2 linked regions of the Methylicorpusculum oleiharenae genome follow. The protein of the gene in region 2 interacts with the protein of the main gene of each other region in a pairwise test. Links are inferred from orthologs where the notes say so. Each region holds a gene or a part of one and is shown on either strand. Other genes may lie near its edges.

Evidence for each region.
Region 1: the proteins of mrdA (region 2) and GO003_RS01230 interact in binary tests that used the Escherichia coli proteins (3 or more experiments, as listed by UniProt). The link is inferred for Methylicorpusculum oleiharenae from one-to-one orthologs.

The regions. Positions count from the first base shown.
Region 1 is NZ_WUTY02000001.1:252,457-255,658, reverse strand. What follows is about bases 1-3,025. They hold GO003_RS01230 (penicillin-binding protein 1A), read right to left. Parts: upstream 2,690-3,025; coding sequence 311-2,689; downstream 1-310. Other genes in these bases: GO003_RS01225 (pilus assembly protein PilM), read left to right, coding at 2,943-3,025; rpmE (50S ribosomal protein L31), read left to right, coding at 1-132. Outside these bases: more of GO003_RS01225, read left to right, coding at 3,026-3,202. UniProt on the Escherichia coli protein: Cell wall formation. Synthesis of cross-linked peptidoglycan from the lipid intermediates.
Region 2 is NZ_WUTY02000001.1:687,987-696,528, reverse strand. What follows is about bases 3,087-6,079. They hold mrdA (penicillin-binding protein 2), read right to left. Parts: upstream 5,511-6,079; coding sequence 3,663-5,510; downstream 3,087-3,662. Other genes in these bases: mreC (rod shape-determining protein MreC), read right to left, coding at 5,991-6,079; mreD (rod shape-determining protein MreD), read right to left, coding at 5,516-5,998; rodA (rod shape-determining protein RodA), read right to left, coding at 3,087-3,673. Outside these bases: GO003_RS03265 (D-alanyl-D-alanine carboxypeptidase family protein), read right to left, coding at 1-890; mltB (lytic murein transglycosylase B), read right to left, coding at 1,419-2,540; more of rodA, read right to left, coding at 2,543-3,086; more of mreC, read right to left, coding at 6,080-6,905; GO003_RS03235 (rod shape-determining protein), read right to left, coding at 7,078-8,121; Asp-tRNA(Asn)/Glu-tRNA(Gln) amidotransferase subunit GatC, read left to right, coding at 8,231-8,518. UniProt on the Escherichia coli protein: Catalyzes cross-linking of the peptidoglycan cell wall. Responsible for the determination of the rod shape of the cell. Is probably required for lateral peptidoglycan synthesis and maintenance of the correct diameter during lateral and centripetal growth.

The DNA of each region.
Region 1 (3,202 bases), 440 kb from region 2 along the record:
ACCGCTTCAGTTATCGGTCGCGATCTTCATATAGAAGTATGTTCCGCCTGCCATCCCTTTTATACCGGTAAACAAAGAGTTTTAGATACCGCTGGACGTGTAGATAAATTCCGCAAAAAATACGGTAAATAAGTACTTCTCTGTTGCAGGGAGTATATGCTGTTCGATGCCTAAGGATAGGCCATGCATGAAATTAACTGGTTTCGGGTAGTGGGTGATAATAGCCTTAAAGAAGCATCAAGCTTCGATGTTGTCATCAGATCAGATAGCCCGGAACCGGTAATTGCAAAAATCAATAGTACAAGTTTTCTTAAAATAAGGTCTCTACCGAGCTTTTATCCTCATTTGAGTTAGACGTTGGTGTTGATGTTTTAGGAGATATCTCGTTTGGAATCGTATCCGGGCGCGTTGTATCAAAATACTCCCATGTTCCTGGTGGCGCAGTCTCAGGCGTTAATGACGCATAGTTTGCACCTATAAATCGTTTGATAATTCCATCGGGTGGTGTCAATGTTGTTTCCGGAATTCCTTCCAGCGCGTAACGCATAAAATCAATCCACATAGGCAGTGCTGCTGCGCCGCCCGTTTCCTTTGAGCCCAGTGGGCTTGTGTTATCAAAGCCAATCCATGCGGTAGCCGATACGGTATGGGTATAGCCATTAAACCAGGCATCTCTCTGATCGTTTGTTGTACCGGTTTTTCCTGCCAGATCCTGGCGACCCAAAACTTTCGCGCGCGTCGCGGTCCCGCTTTGAACCACATCACGTAACATTGAATTCATAATGAAATTAATTTGCGGTGAAATTGATCTGGGCGCGGTCCCGGGTTCCAGAAAGGGAGCATCTGCAGCGCAAGTACTACAGGAATGCAACGGTCTGGTCTGGAACAAAAGTTCGCCTTCACTTGATTCGATGCGTTCAATAAAAAAGGGCTCAATTAGAAATCCACCATTAGCGAAAACAGCATAAAGTCTGGCCATCTGCATGGGGGTCGCTTTGCCGGCTCCTAAAGCCAGACTCATTGTTTTTGGTAGCTGGTTTTCAGTAAAGCCGAATCTTAATGCTGTTTCAATGGCCTTATTGACGCCTATCTGCTGAAGAATACGCACGGAAATCATGTTGATGGATTTCTTCAGAGCGGTTCTTAAAGGAGTAGGGCCGCGAAATTTTCTATTATAGTTTTCAGGCCGCCAGCCATTTGCCTGGCTGGGGTCCGCGATAACGATAGGCGCATCATTGACCAGGGTGGCAGCGGTATAACCATTTTCCAGGGCTGCGGTATAAATAACCGGTTTAAATCCTGAACCGGGTTGACGGATAGACTGTACGGCACGGTTAAATTTATTGTTATAAAAATCATAACCGCCAGCAAGTGCCAGCACTGCGCCGTTATAGGGATTTAAGGCAACAAAAGCGCCTTCGGCTTCAGGGACTTGGGCCAGGCGCCAGGATTGGTCCTCAAGTTGCCGAACATAAATAACATCGCCATTTTTCAAAACCTGACTGACATATTCAGGCTCCGCACCTCGTGCGTCCCGGGAAATATATCTTTTGGCCCATTTCATGTTTTCCCAGGAAATGACGATCGCTGTACCGTTTTGTAATTGAGCAATAGCGGCGTCAACGCCTAATTGAGTCACTATCGCGGGTAAACAGTCACCGATGGCTGGAAGTTCAGTAAAGAGGTGTTTCTTTTTATTGAGCGCCGTGTGGGCAGCGTATCGGTACCCATGCCTTTCATCATAGGCATGCAGGGTATTTCTTAAAGCGCGATTGGCAGTTGTTTGTAGCGGCTGGGTTATGGTGGTGTAAACCCGCATGCCCGAGTTGTAGGCTTCTTCACCGTATTGTTCGACAATTTTTTTGCGCACCATTTCAGCGACAAAAGGGGCGGGTAACGTGATGTTGCTTTTTTGAGGTTTGGCTGTGTTCGGTTGTTTTAACGCGGTTTCAAATTCCTCTGCATTGATATGGTTTAGTTCATGCATGCGGCGTAATACGTAATTTCGCCGTTCAAGCGCCCTGGCCTCGTTAGTAAAGGGATTAAATAAAGAAGGCGCTTTAGGAAGACCTGCAATTATTGCGCTCTCGGCTATGGTTAAATCATCCAGTGATTTTCCAAAGTAAGTCTGAGCAGCAGCAACTACGCCATAAGAGCGGTGACCGAGATATATTTTGTTGAGGTAAAGTTCAAGAATCTTGTCTTTGCTGAACGTTTGCTCAATTTGTAATGCCAGGATGATTTCCTTGATTTTACGGGTAAAGGTTTTTTCGCTGGTGAGCAGGAAATTGCGGGTAACTTGCATTGTAATGGTGCTTCCGCCTTGAGATTTCTTGCCGGTAAGTGCGAGTTGTATGGCTGCGCGGATAATGCCTTTATAATCGACGCCGGGGTGTGTTTCGAAACTGTCGTCTTCAGCCGATATGAAAGCATGGATGAGGTTTTTGGGAACCTTGTCGATTGTAACGGGGGTCCGTTTCTTTTCCCCGAATTCTGCAATTAGGGCACCGTCCTTGCTGAATATCTGTAAAGGTATCTGGTAATGAACTTCTTTTAACTGGTTGACATCAGGAAGTTCCTCCAGAATTTTTTTATAAAACAAATAACTGCCAATCATGCCCGTTACAGCAAGCAGTGCCAAGGAAAAAGCCAGCCATTTCAGTAGTTTAAACAGCAATTTTTTTGCCACAAAAAGTCCAGGTTGTTCGCGGTTTGGATTTTTATTCCTTAAAAACTAACCGGAACAAAAACATGTTGCTCAAAATAAACTTGATTCTACTTAAGAGCAACATTTAACTGAAATTTATTAGTTTTTTTATGATGAATTTTAAAAGGCTACTATACTTTGGGCATTATTTATTTCTGCGATCTACTCAATAAAGAAGGCAATACGGTGTCTTTTAACAATCTCACTTACAATTTAGTTTTGCATGGGTTCGGTTATGAGCTGGTTTAGCAGAAAACAAGTGCCTGTTTTAGGCTTGGACATCAGCACGGCAGCAGTCAAATTATTGGAATTAAGTTTGACCGGGGTGCGTTATAAAGTAGAGAGTTACGCGGTTGCTCCCTTGCCTCAGGATGCCGTTGTGGATAAAAATATTGCGAATGTCGATGTTATCTCTGACGCCATTCGCCAGGCGGTTAAAATATCAGGGACAAAATTGAAACATGCCTGCGTAGCGGTTGCAGGCTCTGCTGTGAT
Region 2 (8,542 bases):
TCATGACCTTTATACAGATGATGAGTTTCATAAAAGCGAAAGCCGTAATTCAGTAATGTGCGGTTTTCAGCCGTGCGCGCGCGCTCACTTTGAGTGCCCATAGCCACCGATATCAAACGCATATTGTCGCGGACAGCAGATGCGACAAGACAAAATCCGGCCTCTGCGGTATGACCGGTTTTAACGCCATCTACCGTTTCATCGGACCACAGCAATTTATTCCGGTTACGTTGCGTAATTTTGTTATACGTAAATTCTTTCAAAGAGAACCATTTGTAATATTCAGGATAATCTTTGATAAGAGTACGGGTCAAAATTCCCAGATCACGGGCGCTGGTATAGTGCTCCGGGTTAGGTAGTCCCATACTGTTGGTAAAATGAGTGTTGGTCATGCCGAGTCTTGCTGCTTGCTGGTTCATCATTTCCGCAAAGGTGGACTCATCTCCGGCGATATGTTCCGCCAGCGCCACGCTGGCATCATTACCGGATTGAATGATCACACCATGCAGTAGCTCACTGACCGTGACTTGTTTATTGACTTCAATAAACATGCGTGAACCGGGCGTACGCCAGGCATTAGGGCTGACATTAACATTTTCATCCAGCTGCAGATGGCCCTTAGTTAGCTCATTGAACGCAACATAGACCGCCATGATTTTGGTCAGACTCGCTGGGGGCAGTCTGCTGTCGGCGTTATTCTCGGCCAGAACACGTCCGCTGTTGGCATCAAGGAGAATATGCGCAGTTGCGGCAATTGCCGGTGGAGGCGGAATCAGGATTTTATCTTCACCTTGCCCTTCGGCGGCGGCTAATGTCAGAGGCGGAAAGGCCATCATGAAGGCGACAACGATAAATAAATACAGGGCTCGGTCTATCTGTAAAAGTGTCATCTTTTTAAAAACTTAAGCTATTGGAAAGGTTGCGTTATTGTACCAGTGATTGGCCTGAAATGACGGGTCAAGTTTCATTTCAGCCATTCCCGGTTTGATGTTAAAAAAGGGAGAGTCGTTAGCTTTGCGGGGATGTCGGCAGCAGGGATGCTGTCGTCAAGCCCCCATGGATGGGTTTACGGCGTTCCCTGCAATGCTTACGACTCCCCTCAAAACTTCATAAAAGTTCAAACTGGGAATTCCTGTTTATTGGGTCTAGCTGATGCGGCGTTTTACACGCTCAATAGTCTCTAAATAATCAAAGTATACCCATCGCAGATTGAAATTCGGCACCGGGGCGCCCGTCAATGGACGCCGTAAATACATCCATGTAGGCTCTATGCCAGCATCCATACTGGCAAAGCCTTTGCCGAACAACCCGTTGCCTCCTTAGGCACTGCCGAAATTTGAAGAGCGAAAGGTTTATTTTATTTCAGTCAAGGGTTAAGGTTTGTGATGATATAAATTCACGAACCTCAACCCTGTCATTTATCTGAGCGGTTTGGCTCGGGTCACCTGTTGGCGATTGGTCAGTGCCTGACTCAGCTGAAAGACGGCCATGGCATAAAGCGGACTGTGATTGTAGCGGGTAATGACAAAGAAATTGTCAAGGCCCAGCCATAAATCGTCGCCATGCGTTTGCTCAAACGCCAGGAGCTTGACCGGAAGACTGGCAGGTAAACTGGCTAGTGGCTGAACTTGATATGCTTTAAGTTTGCCAACTGTGGTATCAGTTTTAAGTGCGCTGTTTAACAAGGTTCTGTGTTTTTGACCATTAGCCGTTGCCTGATAAGCAATAGCCTGGCCTTCTTTCCATTTGTGTTTGGCAAAATAATTAGCGACGCTGGCAATGGCATCAGCCGGGTTATTCCATATATCCCGCCTGCGGTCATTTTCAAAGTCGGCTGCAAAAGACCGGTAACTGCTGGGCATGAACTGGGGTAAACCCATCGCACCGGCGTAAGAGCCAACGGGCTTTAGCGGATCTATGTTTTCTTCGCGGCACAGCAGTAAAAACTGTTCCAGCTCGCCGGTAAAAAAGGGGCTGCGCTTTGGGTAGTGAAAAGCTAGGGTTGATAACGCATCAATAACTCGGTAGCTGCCTTTGTTGCTGCCGTATTGGGTTTCGACACCGATAATGGCAACAATGATTTCTGCCGGCACTCCGGTTTGTTGTTCAACTCTTCTCAGTGTCTCGCTATTTGCCTGCCAAAACTTCAGACCGCCGTCAATGCGTGCTTCGGTCATAAAAATCTTGCGGTATTTGTGCCAAGGCATCGCTTCAGCGGGCTTGTTCATGGCATCGATAATCTTGGATTGCATGGACACGGAGTTAAACAATTGATTTAAAGCCGGTTCATCGAAGTGATGTTTCGTTACCATTTTTTTGATAAAGGCGTTGACTTGCTCCGGATTTCCAAGAGGAGTAACAGTGGCCTGTTCGAGCTGGCCTGCCTGAGGTTTGATTGCGGTGGTTTTTTGTTCAACCGGTGCGGATTCCTGACTAGGCGATGCTGCCGCTGTTTTTGTCCGGTCAGGGAGTGTTGAACAACTGCATAGAATTAAACCGGTAATACCTGTCAGTAAGGATACTTTTATTTTATTTATCATGATCAAGAGGCTAAAAATTTTTTATGAGTGTGAATGGACATGAGAATACCAAATCCCGCCAGTAGTGTAATCATCGAAGTGCCGCCGTAACTGACGAGCGGGAGAGGGACCCCGACTACGGGCAATATGCCAATTACCATGCCCATGTTAACAAAAACATAGACAAAAAAGGTAAATGACAAACTGCCCGCTAACAGCCGGCAATAGGTGTCTTGGGCTTGCAATGCGATATAAAGACAGCGGCAGATAATCGCAAGGTAGATCAGCAGCAAAACGATACAGCCTATTAAACCGAATTCTTCAGCAAACACGGCAAAAATAAAATCGGTGGAGCTTTCGGGCAGAAAATCAAGCTGGGATTGAGTGCTTCCCTGCCAGCCTTTGCCATAGAGACCGCCGGAACCGATTGCAATTTTTGACTGGATGATATGGTAGCCCCTGCCCATGGGATCCGCTTCAGGGTTTAGAAACGTCAAAACACGATCCCTCTGGTAATCCCGCATGAAATGCCATATTACCGGTGTTAACGAGGCCAGTACTATGCTCACCGAGATGATGAACTTCCAGGATAGACCGGCAAAATAAATGACGGCAGCGCCGGAACTGGCGACCAGAATAGACGTGCCCAGATCGGGTTGTTTGGCTATGAGCAATGTTGGAATAAGAATATACAAACCGGCTATGCCCAGTTGTTTCCATCTGGGCGGTAGCGCAGTTTCGGAAAGATACCAGGCGATCATCATGGGTGTTGTGATTTTTAACATTTCCGATGGCTGAAACCGGAAAAAACCCAAATCCAGCCAGCGTTGTGCACCTTTGCCTATCTCGCCCATAATCAGAACGGCGATCAGAAGGGCTACACCCATACCGTAGAGTAAGAGCGAATGGCGTTTAAATTGATAAGGGTTGATGTGAGCCAGAACCGTCATCAGAACAAATGCCGCGCCGATGCGGGCACCTTGGCGGACGAGAACCTGAATGTCCTGTCCGCTGGCGCTATAAAGCACCAGAAAGCTCAGACCGGTGACCATCAAAAGTCCGGCAAGTAATGGCACGTCAATATGAAGCTTTCTAAGAATATCGCCTATTAGAGAAGGCGGGTCCAGCTGTTCGCTGCGTAGTTCAGTTTTCATTGGCTTTGTCCTTCAAATACTGACGAATCACTTGTCCTGCAATGGGGGCCGCAACGGTGCCCCCATGACCGCCATTTTCGACAACAACGGCGACAGCAATCTGCGGGTCGTGTGCCGGTGCAAACGATATAAACAAGGCGTGGTCGCGTAGTTTAAAGTCGATTTGATTTTCATTGTATTTGGCGTCCTGTTTAACGGTAAAAACCTGAGCGGTCCCGGTTTTTCCGGCAATTTGATAATCTATGCCTCGGCTAATAACTTTGGCTGTGCCTCGGGCTCCATGCACAACACTGATCATGGCTGATGTTACCGTGTCAACATTTTGCGGTTTGAGCGGGAGCATTTTTGGCTTAGGAGCGGTCGGCAGCGAAGTAATACCGTTTGTCACCAAATGTTCAACTAAATGAGGATTGACGACATTGCCTTTGTTGGCAAGCGTTGCCGTTCCTCTGGCCAGCTGCAACGGTGTAAATTGTGTGTAGCCTTGTCCTATTCCGGTGATGACCGTTTCGCCGGGGTACCAGGATTGATTCCGAGCTTTGCGTTTCCATTTTTTGGAAGGGAGCAGGCCGGGTTTTTCACCGACCAGATCGATGCCGGACAATTCACCAAAACCAAATTCAGTCAGAAACGAATGAATCTTGTCTATGCTCAGGGCCAACGCAAGTTCATAAAAATAAACGTCGCAGGATTGAACAATTGCGGCGTTCATATCTATCGTGCCATGCCCGCCTTTTTTCCAGTCTCGGTATTTATGCTTGACATTCGGTAATTGAAAGTAGCCAGGGCAGAACTTTCTTTGTGTCGGTGTGATAGCCTGGTATTCCAGGCCGGCCAGTGCCATAAAAGGCTTAATGGTTGATCCTGGAGGATATTGTCCTCGCAGTGCCCGGTTGAACATGGGCCTTGCATCTGAGGTTTGCAGTTCGTTATAGCTGTTGCTGTCAATGCCGTAGACAAAGGGGTTGGGATCGAATCCGGGACGGCTGGCAAAGACAAGAACACCGCCGGTTTTAATTTCGATCGCAACCACTGCGCCGTTGTAGATATCCAGTGCATCATAAGCCGTTTTTTGTAAATCAATATCCAGGCTTAAGTACAGATTGGACCCGGCTATCGGATCGATTGTGTTGATCGTGCTGATAGGCCGGGATTGGGCGTTGGTTTCTATTTCTGCATAGCCTGATTTGCCATGCAAGGCTGTTTCGTAGGCCAGTTCAATACCTGCTTTACCGATATGGTGACTGCCACGGTATTCCGATGCGGGTAAGTTTTTCAGTTCTTCTTCGTTAATTCGGCCGACATAACCAATTACATGAGATGTCAAGACATCGTAAGGGTAGTTTCTGACCAGCCGCGCTTGAATATCAACGCCGGGAAAATAAGGTCTGACAGTTGCAAATCGGGCTATTTCCTCTTCGGACATGCGCAGCAATAAAGGGATGCTGGTGAAGCGCTTTTCACGTTTTCTGAGTTTCTGGTAAAGCTCAATCTTTTCATCCGGAATTTCAAGCAGCTTTTGAAGGCGGGCAAGCGTGTCATCCATGTCTTTAATTTGTTCGGGAATCAATTCCAGACTGAATGTAGGTGTGTTCTCGGCAAGCACTCTTCCTTTTCTATCGAAAATAATGCCGCGAGTGGGGGGGAGCGGCGCTATCTTGATGTGGTTGTTATTAGCCAGTGTCGAGTAATGATCGTGACCGATGATTTGCAGATAGATTAATCTGACAATGAGTCCTGTACTTAACAAGCCGATAAAAATTAGCGCAATTGCCGCCCGGCGGACAAAAATGCGATTTTCTTCATGGGTGTTTTTTATGGTGTGCGATCTCGACATGGCGCTTATCGGGAGCGATTATGGAGTCTAACTACCCGAAGAAAGGAGTAAACCAATGGCCAGCAAACGGTTCCTGTTAACACTGGCAGCCAGAATGATGCCTGAAATCTGAGCGGTGCATGCAGATTTTCCAGCCAAAATGTCAGAAATTGTGAACAGAACAGGCATAGCATAATAAACAAACCTTGCTGCGGCAGAGGGTATTGACGCAACCGTTTGTGCAGTTTAAGGCTGAAAAAAGCAGCCAGGGAATAAGTCAGTGCATGTAATCCCAGCATTCGCCCTGTCAATATATCGGTGAGGATGCCAACCGTCAGTCCTGTAAAAATGCCGCGCCGTTCAGGCGAGGCTAAAGACCAATAAATGACGGTCAGTAATATCCAGTCAGGATTATAGGCCGTTAAGGGTTCCTGCCACGGCGCAATTCTAAGGCACATGGCGAGAATAATGGAGAGGACGAGCCTGAGCAGGCTGGATGGGTTATTCATGGTTCGACTCGATACTTATTTCGGGCGTTTCCTGGCTGAATAAGGGCACAGGTTCTCTGTTGCTCCATACAATCAGTAATTCACGGCTTTTGTTGAGTTGCGCCTTAGGGGTTGCAAAAATTTCTGCAAAAGGTTTATTGGGTTGATAATTGATTTCGTCAACTACAGCTACCGGATAGCCTTGAGGAAAAGCTCCGCCCAATCCTGACGTTATCAGTAAGTCGCCTTTTTTGATATCCGAATTGTTGGGTAAAAAAGGCAGTTTGATGCGGTTGATCTGACCGCTGCCCACAGCAATGGTTCGCAGGCCGTTCCGGTTGACTTGAACCGGTATGGCATGGCTAGGATCAGTGATAAGCATGACTTCAGAGCTAAAGGGTAAAGCCCGTATGATTTGTCCGACAACACCATAGGCATCAAGCACCGGTTGTTCCGGATGGACACCGAAGCGTGAGCCTTTATTAACCAGCACCACATGTTCGTAGGGTGCCAGATTGACCGAGAGCAGTTCGGCTACCAATACCTGTTCACCCAACTTGAAAGATTTTTCGAGTAAAGCGCGCAAACGGATATTTTCACGTTCCAGTGCGGCAAATTTCAATAGCTGAGTTTTATAAATCAACTCGTCCTGTTTGAGCTTTTCGTTCTCTTCTTTTAACTTGTGCATGTTCATCACGGTTTCAACTGTCGAAGAAACCAGATGGATAGGCGCGTCTACCAAATTGTGGATAGGGTACACTAGGACTGACAGAGCGGCACGAGCGCTCTCAAGCCGCGTTCCTCTGTGCTCTGTAATCAAGAGCGTCAAGGATAACAATACCGCGACCAGCAGGCGTGTGTTAAGCGATGGGCCGGTGGCAAATAGTGGGTTGATAGCGAAATGCCTCTGGGAGCAAAAACAGGACAACAAGCAAGACCTAGGTCCGCTTCAATTATTTTATAGAAAAACGTATAACAGAATTTTTATTTCAAAATCCGGCAACTAGATTTTTTCCGCTCTGCTATCTTCCGGAGCGAGGATAAAAGTAAGCCGGATTTTGATCAGTAACGCTGCTTTTATTTGATTGCCGGGATGCCGGTTATTCCAAAGAAAATGCCGACGCGCCTTTTTTATCGAGCATTTCCAGGACCATGCCGCCGCCCCTGGCCACGCAAGTTAGCGGATCGTCTGCGATATAGACCGGTAACCCTGTTTCTTCAGCAATCAATCTATCAATGTCTTTAAGTAAAGCGCCGCCGCCAGTGAGGACGATGCCGCGATTCGCGACATCCGCACCCAATTCAGGAGGGGTTTGTTCCAGCGCAACTTTGACCGATCCAACGATGCCCGCCAACGGATCTTGTAATGCCTCTAAAATTTCATTGCTGTTTAGTGAGAAACTTCTGGGTACGCCTTCTGCCAGGTTACGGCCTTTGACTTCGATTTCTTTCACTTCGCTGCCGGGGTAGGCTGCGCCGATTTCGTGCTTGATTCTTTCAGCTGTCGCTTCACCAATCAAGGTGCCGTAATTACGGCGAACATAATTTATGATGGCTTCATCGAACCGGTCTCCGCCAATCCGTACCGATGCCGAGTAAACAATGCCGTTCAATGAAATAACAGCCACTTCGGACGTGCCGCCACCAATGTCCAAGACCATGGAGCCTTGTGCTTCGTCTACCGGTAATCCTGCGCCCACTGCTGCCGACATCGGCTCTTCAATCAAATACACTTCGCGGGCTCCTGCCATAGAGGCTGACTCGCGAATGGCCCTACGTTCCACTTGAGTTGATCCGCAAGGTACACAGATCAAAATACGAGGGCTGGGTCTTAATAATTTGTTTTCATGCACTTTTTCTATGAAATAGCGCAGCATGCGTTCGGTCACGGCAAAGTCGGCAATGACGCCGTCTTTTAAAGGACGAATTGCGGTAATGTTGCCCGGTGTCCGGCCCAGCATCATTTTCGCTTCAGTACCTACGGCTGCAATGGTTTTATGGCCGCGAATCTTGTCTTCCTTGATAGCGACTACGGAGGGTTCGTTCAATACGATTCCTTTACCAGGGACGTATATCAATGTGTTTGCGGTGCCTAAATCAATCGATAGATCATTTGAGAACAGACCGCGAATTCTTTTGAACATCTTAACCGGTTTCCTTAGCGAGTAAATTGCATTACTTTATCAATCATGCGGGTATTTGAGCAAGATATAAAGTATCATATTGCTATTAAATGTTAATGGAGTAAGTAAAGTGTCGTTAACGGCTGATGATGTAAAAAAAATCGCGCATTTGGCGCGTTTGGGGATTAACCCTCAAGATGAAGGCAACTATGCCCAGGATCTATCCGGTATTCTGGATTTGATGGTGCAAATGGGTACGCTTGATACCTGTGAAGTACTCCCCATGGCGCACCCAATGGATCAATCACAACGTTTGCGACCTGATAAAGTGACCGAACAAAATCAACGGGAAAAGTTTCAGGCCATTGCGCCTCAGGTTGAGGAAGGTCTTTACCTGGTTCCCAAAGTCATTGAATAAGAGGATTAAAAGTGTTGTCCGAAG